One region of the Leclercia adecarboxylata genome, then DNA from elsewhere that is predicted to be linked to it. Evidence: predicted binding sites of a transcription regulator. Region 1 holds the regulator's gene; the other holds the start of a gene.
The links. Region 1 encodes PhoB, which activates phosphate uptake and scavenging genes when phosphate is short. Its sites were predicted from a motif close to CTGTCATAAAACTGNCNNAT; they were not measured.

Region 1 (7,793 bases):
TCCGGATGGTAACCAATCAGGCCGATAATAAAGACCAGGAAGATCAGGCCAGCAACGGTACTTGCCACGCCGCCCGGCACCTTAAACTTCAGCGCTTTTACCTCTTCCGGCGACAGACGGCGGCGGAAGCCAATCTGCGACATCAGAATCATGATCCACACCCAGACGGTGGCAAAGGTCGCCAGCGACGCAATCACCAGGAAGACGTTCTCCGGCATGATGTAGTTGAGGTAGACCGACAGCAGCAGCGCCACGGTCATCACCAGCACCGTCACCCACGGCGTACCGCGGCTGGAGGTTTTGGCGAATGCCTTCGGCGCACTGCCCTGCTCGGCCATGCCGTGCAGCATACGCCCCACGCCGAAGACGTCGGCATTGATGGCGGAAAGCGAGGCGGTCAGCACCACGAAGTTAAGAATGCTGGCGGCAAAGGTGATCCCCAGATGCTGGAACGTCAGCACGAACGGGCTGCCGTTGGTACCAACCTGGTTCCACGGGTAGATGGACATGATCACAAACAGCGTGCCCACATAGAAGACCAGGATACGCATCGGCACCGAGTTGATGGCGCGCGGGATGGACTTCTCAGGATCTTTGGCTTCACCGGCGGTAATACCGATGATTTCGATCCCGCCGTAGGCAAACATCACCATCTGCAGCGACATCACCATGCCTATCCAGCCGTTACTGAAGAAACCGCCGTTGCTCCACAGATTGTGGATCCCGGTCGGCTCTCCGCCGTTGCCGATACCCCAGATAATGATGCCGATACCGGCAGCAATCATGATGATAATGGTGGCGACTTTAAAGAAGGAGAACCAGAACTCCAGCTCGCCAAACACCTTCACGCTCATCAGGTTGATGGCGCAGATGATCAGCACCACGCTGAGCACCCAGATCCAGTGCGGCACGGTCGGGAACCAGACGCCCATATAAATGCCGAACGCCGTTACGTCGGCGATAGCGACAATCAGGATTTCGAAGCAGTAGGTCCAGCCGGTGATATAGCCAGCAAGCGGGCCTAAGTTTTCTTGCGCATAGCGGGAGAAGGAGCTGGCTGACGGGTTATGTACCGACATCTCCCCCAGCGCACGCATGATGATGTAAGCGGCAACACCGCCGATAAGATACGCCAGCAGAACGCTGGGACCGGCCATTTTGATGGCATCTGCCGAGCCATAAAAAAGACCAGTACCGATTGCAGAACCCAGCGCCATAAAGCGGATGTGACGGGCGCTCAATCCACGCTTGAGTTTGTTAGTGCTTTCCATTTGTTGTCATGCCATTTCAGACTAAAAAAAACAAAAAACCACGGGGCATTACGCCCCGTGGTTAAACATTCAGCCGTTGATTAGTGCGCGTTCGATGTAACCTGACGCCCTGCAGCACGATCCCAGATAATTGCCAGTACCAGTGCAACAACGGTAGGCATCAACCACGCCAGACCCTGTTCGGACAGCGGCAGACGCTGTGTCCAGGCAGGCAGAATGGCGCTGATAGCAGATGCCTTAATGCCGTCAAGCATACCAAAAAGCAGACTGATAAACATGGCCGGCGCGATAATTCGTGTGGAATTGTTCCACCAGCCGCGGGTGAAGCTCAGCACGACCAGCACGATGCACGGCGGGTAGATGGTGGTCAACACCGGAATGGAGACCTGAATCAGGTGGCTCAGACCGAGGTTCGACACCGCCATGGAGAAGCCGCCCAGGATAAACACCAGCGTGCGGTAAGAGAGCGGCACGTACTGGGCAAAGAACTCTGCACAGGCACAGGTCAGACCAACCGCCGTCACCAGACAGGCCAGGAAGATCAGGATAGCCAGCATCATGCTTCCCGCGCCACCAAAGGTGTGCTGAACGTACGCATGCAGGATTGCCGCACCGTTAGCGCCCTGGTCAACCAGCACGCTGCTGTCGGAACCGAGACGGAACAGCGCCAGATAGAGCAGCGCCAGCCCTGCGCCCGCCATCAGGCCAGCCCAGACGGTGTAACGGGTCAGCAGACGCGCTTCGGTCACGCCGCGGGAACGCGCAGCGTTAACGATCACGATACCGAACGCCATCGCGCCCAGCGTATCCATGGTCAGATAGCCGTTCACAAATCCGTTAGAGAATGCCGCATTCTGGTACGCTTCGGTCGCGGAGCTCAGCGGGCCGGCAGGCCAGATAATCGCCGCAACAGCCAGTACCACCAGCGCCAGGATCTTCATTGGTGCCAGGAAGTTACCCACGGTATCCAGCAGCTTGCCCGGATAGAGCGACACCAGAATCACGATGGCGAAGTAAACCAGGCTGTAGATAAACAGCGGCAGCGGGCCGTCGCCGGTCAGCGGGGCAATCCCCACTTCGAAGGAGACGGTCGCGGTACGCGGCGTCGCGAACAGCGGGCCGATCGCCAGGTAGCAGACCACGGCCAGCATCACCCCGGCCACCTTGCCAATCGGCGCGCTGAGGCTGTCAACGCCGCCGCCAACTTTCGCCAGCGCAACGACGGTCAGTACCGGCAGACCTACGGCGGTAATTAAAAAGCCAATAGCCGCCGTCCAGACGTGTTCACCCGCCTGTAAGCCAACCATGGGAGGAAAGATGATGTTGCCAGCGCCAACGAACAGCGCAAATGTCATAAAGCCCAGCGCGATGATATCGCGCGATTTCAATTGATGGGTCATAAAACCTTACTGCCTGTGGATGTGGTGTTGAAAACGTTGAATTTTTCGCTATCCGTTGCGGAACAAAACAGCGGAAAAAATGTGCAACCTCAGCGGGAAATGCTTTCCTACCGGCGTGGAGAAGAATAGTTTTTCGATTTACCACGCAAATACAGTCTGTCCGACGATATCAGGGGGGCAATTTAAACGCTTATAACGTTTAAAGGCAATATGGGATCTGAAAACCAGAACAATATGCCAGCCTGAAAGATGAGCGTGGAACATTACACCATTTATAAGAAAAACTCATGGCTAATCATGCGAACAAAAAAGCAACAGGCGTATAAAATTTACCCGCGCTTCGGTTGACTGCAAAGCAAACAGGCCAGCATACGCTGGCCTGTGGCAATATCTGATTACAGTGACGCCGTCAGGCGCTGTTACTGGCAATTAAACGTTCCGGGATCACGAAGCTGAAACGCGTGCTCTTACCCGGCGTACTGACGATATCGAGACGGCTGTCGTGGTGATTGATGGCATGCTTAACAATCGCCAGCCCCAGGCCGCTGCCGCCCGTCTGCCGGGAACGCGCTTTATCCACCCGATAAAAACGCTCGGTCAGACGAGGAATATGCTCCGGACCGATCCCCGGGCCATTGTCCTCAACGCTGAACTCCGCCCCCGTGGGCACATGCTGCCAGCGCACGGTGATGTGGGTCCCGGCGGGGGTATGATTCACCGCGTTATAGACCAGGTTCGAGATCGCGCTGCGCAGCTCGTCGTTACTGCCGCGCACTTTCAGGGTGTTATCCACCTCGAAGGTAAGCTGGTGCTGCTGCTGGCTTAAGGTCTGCGCTTCGCGCTCTAACATCCGCAGCATCATCGGCACATCGATCGTTTCATTCAGCGCCAGGGTCGGAGCCGCCTCAATGCGCGAGAGGGTCAGCAACTGCTTCACCAGGCCTTCCATGCGTTGCGTCTGCTCGCGCATGGTCTGCAGCGCTTTTTCCCGCGGCGCACCCTCCAGGGTCTGCTCCTGCATCATCTCCAGATAGCCCTGCAGCACCGTCAGCGGGGTGCGTAATTCGTGGCTGACGTTGGCGAAGAAGTTGCGCCGCGCCCCTTCGAGCTGGTGCATTTGCGTCACGTCGCGCGCCACCATCAGCCACTGTTTGTCGCTGTAGGGCATCACGCGGATCTCCAGATGACGACCGTTGTTGAGCACCAGATTATGCGGGCGGGTGAAGTCGCGTTTTTTCAGATACTGCGTGAACTCCGGATAACGCAGCAGGTTGAGAATGTTTTGCCCGTTATCATCCGGCCAGCGCAGGCCCAGCAGCTGTTGTGCCAGACCGTTGCACCAGAACATTGTTCCCTCTTCGGTGGTGAGTATCACCGCATCCGGCAGCGATTCCGCGCCGCTGCGAAAGCGTTTGATCAGACTGCCCAGCTCACGACGGCGTTTTTTATTACGCATCTGCATCTGGTGCAGGCCATACAGAAGAGGTTCCCAGCTTCCGCTGCCGGGCGGCGGCGTCATACTTCTGTCAACCCACAGCCACCATGACAGGCGGAGCAAATTCCAGAAATGCCAGATCAGCAGTCCTGTGACCGCTGCCAGTAAAAACCAGGGTAAATAACCGATTAAGGCCCCGAGGATCAGGGCCGGGATACAGCAAAGTATCAGTTCAAAACAGAGCCTTTTCCATGACAGACGTTCCAGCACGCGTCACACTCCTGTCATTGTTCAGAAACGGGTGGAGAAACGATAACCCGTGCCGCGGACGGTCTGTACCATGCGATCGTGACCGCTGGTTTCGAGTGCCTTACGCAAACGGCGAATGTGAACATCCACCGTTCGATCTTCAACATAAACGTTAGTGCCCCAGACATTATTGAGCAACTGCTCGCGGCTGTAGACGCGCTCCGGGTGGGTCATGAAGAAGTGCAACAGTTTGAATTCGGTCGGCCCCATATCAAGAGGGTTTTCACCGGTCATCACGCGGTGCGAGGTAGGATCCAGGCTCAGGCCCTGCATTTCAATCACCTCTTCCACCGCCATCGGTGAAATACGTCGCATCACGGCCTTAATGCGTGCCACCAGCTCTTTCGGGGAGAAGGGTTTGGTGATGTAGTCATCCGCGCCGGTCTCCAGGCCACGAACGCGATCTTCCTCTTCGCCACGGGCGGTTAACATCATCACCGGGATATCGCGGGTTAGCGCTTCACGTTTGATATATTTGATGAATTGCAGACCAGAGCCGCCAGGCAACATCCAGTCAAGCAGGATCAGATCGGGCCAGGGTTCGTTGAGCTGATTCACCGCGCTGTCGTAATCTTCGGCTTCTATCGGTTGAAAGCCATTTTGTTCGAGCACGAAACAGACCATTTCGCGAATGGGTGCTTCATCTTCTACGACCAGAATACGTCTCGCCATACTTAGCCCTGTCTTATTGAGGTTACATGTTTGTAATACGGCGTCATTATGCGTCAGATTTATGACAGATTTATGAAAAACGTACCCGCTAATAATGGCAAGCCGTTGTTTTATGGCAGCCCCGATTGTAACGGTTATCTTCGTCACCCTGAAAGTTTATAATCCCGCTAACCTTTTTTTGCCACGGATCTGTTATGCGCATACTTCACACCTCGGACTGGCATCTGGGACAAAATTTTTACAGCAAAAGCCGCGCCGCCGAACATGAAGCGTTCCTCAACTGGCTGCTTGAGACTGCGCAATCACAGGACGTCGATGCCATCCTGGTGGCCGGGGATATCTTCGATACCGGCTCGCCGCCGAGCTATGCGCGCGAGCTCTATAACCGTTTCGTGGTGAACCTGCAAAAAACCGGCTGCCATCTGGTGATAGTAGCGGGCAACCATGATTCCGTCGCCACGTTGAATGAATCCCGTGAGATCCTGGCTTTTTTGAATACCACCGTGGTCGCCAGCGCCGGCCATGCTCCGCAAATATTGAACAGACGCGACGGCACGCCCGGGGCGGTGCTGTGCCCAATCCCCTTTTTACGTCCGCGCGACGTGGTGCAGAGCCAGGCGGGTCTGTCCGGGACAGAGAAACAGCAGCAGCTGTTAAAAGCCATCACCCACTATTATGACGATCAATATACCCAGGCCTGCGCCCTTCGCGGCGACAGCGTGCTGCCGATTATCGCGACCGGGCATCTCACCACCGTCGGGGCCAGTAAAAGTGACGCGGTACGTGACATCTATATCGGTACGCTGGATGCCTTTCCCGCCCAGCATTTCCCGGCGGCAGACTATATCGCCCTGGGCCACATCCACCGGGCGCAGATGATTGGCGGCTGCGAGCATATTCGCTACTGCGGCTCCCCTATTCCCCTCAGCTTTGATGAAACCGGCAAAAGCAAATGCGTGCATCTGGTGAGTTTCGACCAGGGTAAGCTTAGCGCCGTCGAATCACTTGAGGTGCCCATTACCCAGCCGCTGGCGGTGCTGAAGGGCGATCTGGCGGCCATTACCGCCCAGCTTGAGCAGTGGCGCGGCGTGGAACAAACGCCGCCCGTCTGGCTGGATATCGAACTCACCACCGATGAGTACCTGCACGACATGCAGCGCAAGATCCAGAACCTGACGGAAGATCTGCCGGTGGAGGTGCTGCTGGTGCGCCGCAGCCGCGAGCAGCGCGAAAAGAGCCTGGCCAGCAGCCTGCGGGAAACCCTCAGCGAGCTGCGGGTGGAGGAAGTTTTTGAGCGCCGCCTCGCACAGGAAACCCTGGATGATGCCCAGCGTGCCCGGCTCAACGAACTGTTCAGCCACACGCTCCACGCCCTCAGCAATGAGGAGGATGACGCATGAAAATTCTCAGCCTGCGCCTGAAAAACCTCAACTCCCTCAAGGGCGAATGGAAAATCGACTTTACCGCCGAGCCTTTCCTCAGCAATGGCCTGTTTGCCATTACCGGCCCGACCGGTGCGGGTAAAACCACCCTGCTGGACGCCATCTGCCTGGCGCTCTATCACGAGACGCCGCGCCTGAATACGGTCTCGCAGTCGCAAAACGACCTGATGACCCGCGACACCGCCGAGTGCCTCGCCGAAGTGGAGTTTGAAGTCAAAGGGATCGCCTATCGTGCCTTCTGGAGCCAGAACCGGGCGCGTAACCAGCCGGACGGCAATCTGCAGGTGCCCCGCGTGGAGCTGGCCCAGTGTGAAGATGGCAAAATTCTGGCGGATAAAGTAAAGGACAAGCTGGAGCTGGTCGCCTCCCTGACCGGGCTCGACTACGACCGCTTTACCCGCTCAATGCTCTTATCTCAGGGACAGTTCGCCGCCTTCCTGAACGCCAAACCGAAAGAGCGCGCCGAACTGCTGGAAGAGCTGACCGGCACGGAAATTTACGGCCAGATTTCCGCTATGGTATTTGAAAAACATAAAGCGGCGCGCAGCGAGCTGGAGAAACGTCAGGCCCAGGCAGCCGGGGTGGTGTTGCTCAGTGAAGAACAGCAGCAGCAGCTTCAGCAAGGTTTGCAGGTACTTACTGACGAAGAAGCGCAGCTGCTGGCCCAGCAGCAGGCGCAACAGAAAGATTTTCAATGGCTTACCCGCCACGATGAGCTTGTGCGTGAGCAACAGCAGTCGATGGCAGCCCAACAGCAGGCGCAGCAGGCTCTGACCGACGCCATGCCCGAGCTGGAAAAGCTGCATCTGGCCCAGCCTGCGGCCCAGCTGCGTCCGCAGTGGGAGCGGCAGCAGGAGCAGCTTGCCCTTCTGTCGCAAACCGAGCAGCAGATGCAGGAGGTGAATACTCGCTTACAGTCCAGAGTGGAGCTGCGCTCGCGCATTCGCAACGGGGCCCTGCGCGCGCGCGATGAGCTGCAAACCGAACTGAACGCGCTCACCCAGTGGCTCACCGAACACGATCGCTTCCGCCAGTGGAGTCAGGAGATTGCCGGCTGGCGGGCGCACTTTACCCAGCTCAACCGCGACAAAACGCAGATGGCGACCCTGACCCGGCGTCTGACGGAGTTACGCCAGAAGCTGGCCGGATTACCGGAAAGCACGCTGACGCTCAGCGCGGAACAGGCCGCCGCTGAGATGGCGCTCCAGACCCAGTCCCGCGGGGCACGCCAGCGCCTGACCACCCTGCATGCCCGCTATCAGCC
Region 2 (7,793 bases), 2.0 Mb from region 1:
CCAGCTCAATAACCTGTTTCGCCCCCCGACGGCGACACCAGGCGCCCAGTCCTAAGGGCACAAAAAAAGTGAGCTGCGGGAAGCGTCGCAAAAGCTGGCGCACCGTTGCGGAGTCGAGATGATCAAAATGATTATGGGAAATGACGACGGCATCGAGTGACGGTAGCGTCGCGACGCTCGTTACCGGAGGCGTTTTTCGTGTCGGCCCGGCAAAGGATACCGGCGAGGCGCGCCGGGAAAAGACCGGATCGGTAAGGATGTACTTTCCGCTCAGGCGTAACAGCAGGCTGGCGTGTCCCAGCCACCAGGCACCGTCTTCTTCGAGGGTATTCAAGGTGACAGGCTGCCACCACTGGCGGATAAAGGCGTCGTAGCCTTCTGCTGGGGGTTTTGGCAATCCGGCAGCTTTGCGCTCTTTGCGCCAGCGTTCAACGTCGCCGGGTTGATGACCAGAGTCATTCGTATTGCGAAAGCCCTGCGGGGTATGATGCGCGAGGGAGGCGTTATACCAGGGATTACTCCAGGCCACACACACCTCCCTTAACGGATTAGCGTTCGGCTACCAGACGAATAAAATCATCGTCCTGGCTGTCAGCCGTCACTTCTGGCGCTTTTGGTGCTTCTTTCTCTTCCGGCTCATTGGCTTCGCACAGACGACGCAGCAGGACATTCTGTCGTTTCTGCAGGTCGACCAACTTCTCCAGCAGTTCAATCTGCTCGCTGGTACGGGAGCTTGCACGATTCACAAAAAACCACAGCACCAGGCCCACAACCAGCAGCACGACCGAGATTGCCAGAGATGCCACGCTGAACATCCCGGAATTCACTAACTCACCCATTTCACCCCCCAATAAAAACGCTCATTTTACCACTCGCGTTAAGGAAGGAAATCATTTGCGATAAAAATGACAGCTACCAGGGGATAAACTTATTGATAGAACAAATACCGCTAAAGAACTGTACATCCTGATCGCACATCACATTAATGGTCTGCGTCCAGAGTAAAACACAGGCCAGCAACACTAAGACCAGAATAACCCAGCGTATTTTTTTCACTCCACTCTCCGTACCCTAACTGCCTGATGCCAGGTTATCATGCGCAACTTAAACCATGCCTAACTGTAACGTGAAGGCGATGCTTTCGGAATCATATACTTGTTAAAGTGATTGTATCGATTACCCTAAGCGGCAGTTATTCAAAAAATGAGGTAATGATGCGCTTTTTTATTCGCACATTGATTGTTATAGCACTCGTCTGGACGGGTTTGCTGCTCGCAGGCTACGGCGTGCTGACCGGCAGTAAAGAGAATGCGGGTGGGCTGGGCATTCAGTGCCAGTATCTTACCGCGCGTGGCATCAGCACGGCGCAGTATATTCATTCAGACAGCGGCTTCATCGGGCTGTCCCGCTGCCCGCTGCTGAGGAAAACCGAGACCGTCATAGATAACGGCTGATTCTGTGCACAAAAAACGCCGCCATCAGGCAGCGTTTTTTTATGGCGCTAACAATCAGAACGGATAGTCGTTGTAACCCATCTGCTCAGAAATCTTACGCGCCGCCGTGTGCAGCATTTCTACGTACTCGTGCAGATGCTCTTCAGAGAAACGCAGCGTCGGGAAGGAGATACTCAGGCCGGCGATCACCACACCGAAACGGTCAAAGACAGGTACGCCGATGCAGCGCAAGCCTTCTTCCTGCTCCTGGTTATCTTCGCCATAACCCTGCTCACGCACTTTATCCAGCACCTGCAACAGCTCCTCGGTGGTGGTAATAGTGCGTTCGGTGCTGCGTTTGTATTCCACGTTCTCGAGGATCTGCTTCACTTCGTCACGGTCGCGCCATGCCAGCAGGACTTTACCGATAGCGGTACTGTACAGCGGGTTGCGACGACCAATGCGTGAATACATGCGCAAGTTGTACATAGAGTCGATTTTATGGATATAGACGATACTGTCTTCATCCAGCGCCCCCAGGTGCACCGTCTCTTTCGTCAGACGCGACAGTTCACGCATCTGAATATCTGCGCTGCGGATCAGGTCGACGTTCTGTAGCGCGCGCGCGCCCAGTTCAAACAACTTCAGGGTCAGAGAGTACTTTTCTGACTCCCCTTCCTGTGCAACATAACCCAGTGATTTCATGGTCTGCAAAAAGCGATAAACGGTGCTTTTTGACATCATCACACGCTGGGACAGCTCAGTAATACCAATTTCGCGCTCTTCACCAAGCGCCTGCAGGATGCCGAACACCTTTAACACGGATGAAACAGAATCTGGCTGTTTATCCAAATCCGCGATTGCCATTAATCACCTCAACGCAAGTGTTTTATAAAATTCAGAACCGGTTTTTATTATAAATTCGCAGCCGCGTTGCTGCAATCAATCCTGGCTTACCTGGTTACAAATCTGCGACATACAACCGAAATAACAGTGATAATATCGTTACCCTGTTAATAATAACCTCCAATGCTAATTAATTCTCATGACTACAACCCCCACTGACGGCCTGCCGATACCGCAACGCTATGGTGCGATTGCGACCATTATTATCGGTATTTCAATGGCTGTACTGGATGGCGCCATCGCCAACGTGGCTCTCCCGACTATTGCCAGCGACCTGAATGCCTCCCCCGCCAGCTCGATCTGGATTGTGAACGCCTACCAGATAGCCATTGTCATCTCGCTGCTGTCGTTTTCATTTCTCGGGGATATGTTTGGTTACCGCCGGGTCTATCAGTGCGGGCTGGTGGTATTTACCCTGACGTCTCTCTTTTGTGCCCTTTCGGACACGCTGCACATGCTGACCCTGGCGCGCATCGCGCAGGGCTTTGGCGGCGCAGCGTTGATGAGCGTGAATACGGCGTTGATTCGTCTGATCTACCCGCAGCGGCATCTGGGCCGGGGCATGGGGATTAACTCCTTTATCGTTGCCGTGTCGTCTGCGGCGGGCCCGACCATCGCCGCAGCGATCCTCTCCGTAGCTTCCTGGCAGTGGCTGTTTCTAATCAACGTTCCGCTGGGGATCGTGGCGTTGCTGTTCGCCCTGCGCTTTTTACCCGCCAACGGGCCGAAAAGCAGCATGCCCAAATTCGACCTCCCGAGCGCGGTGATGAACGCCCTCACCTTTGGCCTGCTGATCACCGCCCTGAGCGGGTTTGCCCAGGGCCAGTCGCTTATGTTGATAGCGGGCGAGGTCGTGGCGCTGCTGGTGGTCGGCTTCTTCTTCGTGCGTCGTCAGCTGGCGCTGCCGGTGCCGTTACTGCCGGTGGACCTGTTGCGTATTCCGCTCTTCTCGCTCTCTATCTGTACCTCCATCTGCTCATTCTGCGCGCAGATGCTGGCCCTGGTTTCCCTGCCCTTCTTCCTGCAAAGCGTCATTGGCCGCTCAGAAGTGGAAACGGGTCTGCTGTTAACGCCCTGGCCGCTGGCAACAATGGTGATGGCGCCGCTGGCGGGTTATCTGATTGAGCGGGTACATGCCGGATTACTGGGTGCGCTGGGGTTGGTGGTGATGGCAACAGGACTTTTCGCGCTTGCCCTCCTGCCTGCAGCTCCTCACGATCTGGATATCATCTGGCGCATGGTGCTGTGTGGGGCAGGCTTTGGCCTCTTCCAGTCGCCGAATAACCACACCATTATCACCGCCGCTCCCCGCCATCGCAGCGGTGGTGCAAGCGGGATGCTGGGCACCGCCCGCCTGCTGGGACAGAGTACCGGCGCGGCGCTGGTAGCGTTGATGTTCAACCTGGCCGGGCAAAGCGGCACGCACATGGCGCTGTTGACCGCCGGCACGCTGGCCACCGTCGCGGCCATCATCAGCGGACTCAGGGTCACCCAGCCTCGTTCGCAGGCATAAAAAAAGCGCGTCGAAAGACGCGCTTTTTTATTATCCAGCCGAAGCTGTTACTTCAGGTATTCACCGTTACGCAGCGCTTCAATACGCTTATCCAGCGGCGGGTGAGACATGAACAGCTCGCTCAGCGATTTCGATTTACCGTTGATGCAGAAGGCCATCATGGTGGAGGCTTCCTGCGGCTCGTAGCTGGTTTTCAGACGCTGCAGCGCAGCAATCATCTTCTCACGGCCAACCAGTTTGGCGGAACCTGCATCAGCGTGGAACTCACGGTGACGGGAGAACCACATGGTGATGATGCTCGCCAGGATACCAAATACCAGTTCCAGTACCATTGAAACCGCAAAGTAGATCAGCGGGTTACCGTTGCTCGACTCGCCTTCCTCACGATCGCCACCCATAAAGCCTGCGGCAATCTGGGCGATAATACGCGAGATGAAGATAACGAAGGTGTTCACCACACCCTGAATCAGGGTCATGGTCACCATATCGCCGTTGGCAATGTGGCTAATCTCATGGGCGATAACTGCTTCCGCCTCATCACGGCTCATGTTCTGCAGCAGACCGGTGCTCACCGCAACCAGAGAGGCGTCACGACGCGCACCGGTGGCGAAGGCGTTAATATCCGGGGCGTGATAAATCGCCACCTGCGGCATGGCAATACCTGCCTGACGGGACTGGTTGGCAACGGTGGTCATCAGCCACTGTTCCATATCGTTACGCGGTTGCTCAATAACCTCGCCGCCAACGGACTTAAGTGCCATCCACTTGGACATCAGCAGTGAGATAAAGGAGCCACCAAAACCAAACAGCAGCGCCATAATCAACAAACCCTGAACGCTGCTCGACTGAATTCCTGTCAGGCTGAGAACCACCCCGAAGACCACCATGACCGCAAGGTTGGTGAGCAGGAAGAGCGCGATTCGCATCATAATATTCTTTTAACCTCAGTTTAACAAAACGCACTATGCGATTACCCACATCGTATGGGTATTCCGCATATTTTCAAGGATTGGAGAGGCGTAAGTCACCAGAAAGACACAACTTTACATAATGAAATGACTGCCTGACGGCAGAATGCGGTTAACAAAAAAACAGGCACAATTTCTTGTGCCTGTTGGGGGAGATTATTTTGCCGGAGCGGGGTTACCGGCAGGCTTGTCTTTTTCCAGTTTCGCCAGGTCGATGGCGATTTTCACCGTCTCATCGAGATACGGATCCGGCTCCTGGTAATCCTTCGGCAGGTCATCCAGCTTTTTAAGGACTGGCTTACCTTCACGTTTGAAGCGGTCGTTGATACGCGCCAGACGTGTCGCATCATCCTCTTCGTTCTCTTTCAGACGCTGCGCGTAATTCAGAGAGACGATATTGCGTTTCGCCTTCAGGGCATTGAAACGGGCAATATCCTTGACGATGTACTGGAACTCCGGATCTTTAGCGATGCGGTCGTCGTGCTGCTTCAGCAGCGCCGGACCAAACTGGGTCATGTCGCCCGACTTCACGTAGGTGGCAGCGTTCACGCTATCCCACGGCAACGCGTTGTCTTCGAACTTCTCACCGGTTTCCGTCTCTTCGGTACCCGTCGGCATGATGATATCCGGGGTCACGCCTTTCCGCTGGGTACTGCCGCCATTCACGCGGTAGAACTTCTGAATGGTGTACTGGACCGAGCCCAGCGCTGGCCATTCCGGACGCAGCATCTGATCGTAAATGCGGTTCAGGGAGCGGTACTGCTGCACCGTACCTTTACCGAACGTCGGTTCGCCAACAATCAATGCACGGCTGTAATCCTGCATCGCGGCGGCAAAGATCTCCGACGCCGAGGCACTGAAGCGATCGACCAGCACCACCAGCGGGCCTTTATAGTACACAACGCCATCGGTATCCGCGTCTTCACGCACTTTACCGTTGTTGTCGCGCACCTGTACCACCGGTCCGGACGGGATAAACAGACCGGAAAGCGAAACCGCTTCGGTCAGGGCGCCGCCGCCGTTGGTACGCAGATCGATAATCACGCTCTTAACGTTCTGTTTTTCAAGTTTCTGCAGCTGGACTTTGACGTCGTCCGTCAGGCCCACGTAGAAACCAGGAATATCCAGCACGCCAACTTTGTCTTTACCCACGGTTTTCACCGACATCTTCACCGCGCGGTCTTCCAGACGGATACGCTCGCGGGTCAGGGTAACGATACGGGTCTTGGTGCCTTTACCAGCAGGCAGAATTTCCAGACGGACTTTGCTGCCTTTTGGCCCTTTGATCAGGGCAACCACATCATCCAGACGCCAGCCGATCACATCAACCATGTTCTGGCCTGGTTGACCGACACCGACAATGCGATCGCCTACGCTAATCGCCTTGCTCTTGGCCGCCGGGCCACCGGCAACCATGGAGTTGATGACGGTGTAATCGTCATCCATCTGCAGCACTGCGCCGATCCCTTCAAGGGAGAGGCTCATCTCGGTGTTGAACTGCTCGGTGTTGCGCGGAGAGAGATAGTTGGTGTGCGGATCGATTTCGTGCGCGAAGGCCGTCATCGCCAGCGAGAAGACATCTTCACTGTTGGTCTGGGCCAGGCGACGAATGGCAAATTTGTAGCGGCGGGTTAGCGTTTCGCGGATCTCTTTCTCATCTTTACCGGTGAGTTTGAGGCTCAGCTCGTCGTATTTAACTTTGCTGTCCCACAGCTGATTCAGCTCGGCTTCATCTTTTGGCCACGGCGACTTACTGCGGTCAAGATTAAAGGTGTCGTTACCCGTGAAGTCCATTGGACGTTCAAGCACCTTAAGCGCGTACTGATAGCGCTCAAAACGGCGTTTCTGCGACAGGTTATACAGGTCGTAGAACAGGTCCAGCTTGCCGCTGCGTAACTCATCCCCAACCTGGGTCTGCTTTTTGGCAAACTGTTCGACATCGCTCGCCAGCAGGACGTTATGGCTGTAGTCCAGCAGGTTCAGGTAGCGGTCGAAAATCTTTGTCGAAAAGGCCTGGTCGAGATCGAACTGGCGATAGTGCGAACGGGTGAAGCGCGACGTGACGCGCTCACTGACCGTCGCGTGCTGAGTCTCTTCCTTCAGAACCGGAATCTGATCGACACGCGTAATCTCGTCCACAGCGAAAGCGTGGCCTGTTATTGCAAACAGGCCAGCCAGCGCGGTGAGCTTAAAAAATGTGTTCATGCCGGGCTTGGCCTCCGTTTTAGAACAACAAGTGTTCTGCGCGTACAATCATTGACAGACCAGAAGTCAGCTGTACACGAACGCCATCTTTGGTGATTTCCAGTACGGTGGCATCCATAGCATTGTTACCCGCTTTTACCTTCAGAGACTGACCCACGCTCAGGGCGGTGATGTCAGAAACCGGAGTGTGGCGCGGCTCTTCACGAGGCGCACGCGGGGCTTTTGCCGCCGGTTGCTCAGCACGTGGCTTACGCTCGGTATTCTCTTTACGACGCGGTGCAGGACGTGGCTTGCGTTCACGGCGAGGCGCTTCTTCCTGGCCATTGGCCGCGGCTGCTTCGCGTTTTTTAGCCTGCTGTTCAGCACGCTGAGCCTGAACTCGCGCTTTGGCTTCTTCAAGCTGCTTACGGGCATGCTCAACATGCTGCTCATCCAGCACACCACAAGGGTTGCCATCGAGATCAACACGCGTCGCGCCCGCTTTGATACCGTAAAGGTAACGCCAGCTCGAAGTATAAAGACGTAAGGCGGAGCGGAGTTGGGTTTTGCTGAGGTTCATCTCACCTTCAACACGCTCTACCAGATCCTGAAAAATACCAATTTTCAGGGGACGAGCTTCGCCTTCGGCACTAAAACATTGAGGAAAACGTTCGGCCAAAAACGCGATAACTTCTTTACTGCTATTCAACTTAGGTTGATTTTCCATGAAATTTCCTGATTACAACGGACGTTGCCGACAAGCCGCAGGCATGAACAGGCGACATTATA

Region 2: the regulator PhoB is predicted to act here: its motif matches at 2,392-2,411, upstream of kdgR (DNA-binding transcriptional regulator KdgR).

Annotation. Positions count from the first base shown of each region.
Region 1 covers NZ_CP040889.1:3,113,940-3,121,732, reverse strand. The annotation lists gene proY (proline-specific permease ProY) at 1-1,271, opposite strand, end outside; gene brnQ (branched-chain amino acid transporter carrier protein BrnQ) at 1,352-2,671, opposite strand; gene phoR (phosphate regulon sensor histidine kinase PhoR) at 3,081-4,376, opposite strand; gene phoB (phosphate response regulator transcription factor PhoB) at 4,398-5,087, opposite strand; gene sbcD (exonuclease subunit SbcD) at 5,282-6,487, shown strand; gene sbcC (exonuclease subunit SbcC) at 6,484-7,793, shown strand, end outside.
Region 2 covers NZ_CP040889.1:5,097,672-5,105,464, forward strand. The annotation lists gene FHN83_RS26105 (MBL fold metallo-hydrolase) at 1-529, opposite strand, end outside; gene FHN83_RS26110 (YebO family protein) at 549-839, opposite strand; gene mgrB (PhoP/PhoQ regulator MgrB) at 913-1,056, opposite strand; gene FHN83_RS26120 (YobH family protein) at 1,215-1,454, shown strand; gene kdgR (DNA-binding transcriptional regulator KdgR) at 1,509-2,300, opposite strand; gene FHN83_RS26130 (MFS transporter) at 2,479-3,852, shown strand; gene htpX (protease HtpX) at 3,900-4,781, opposite strand; gene prc (carboxy terminal-processing peptidase) at 4,977-7,025, opposite strand; gene proQ (RNA chaperone ProQ) at 7,045-7,731, opposite strand.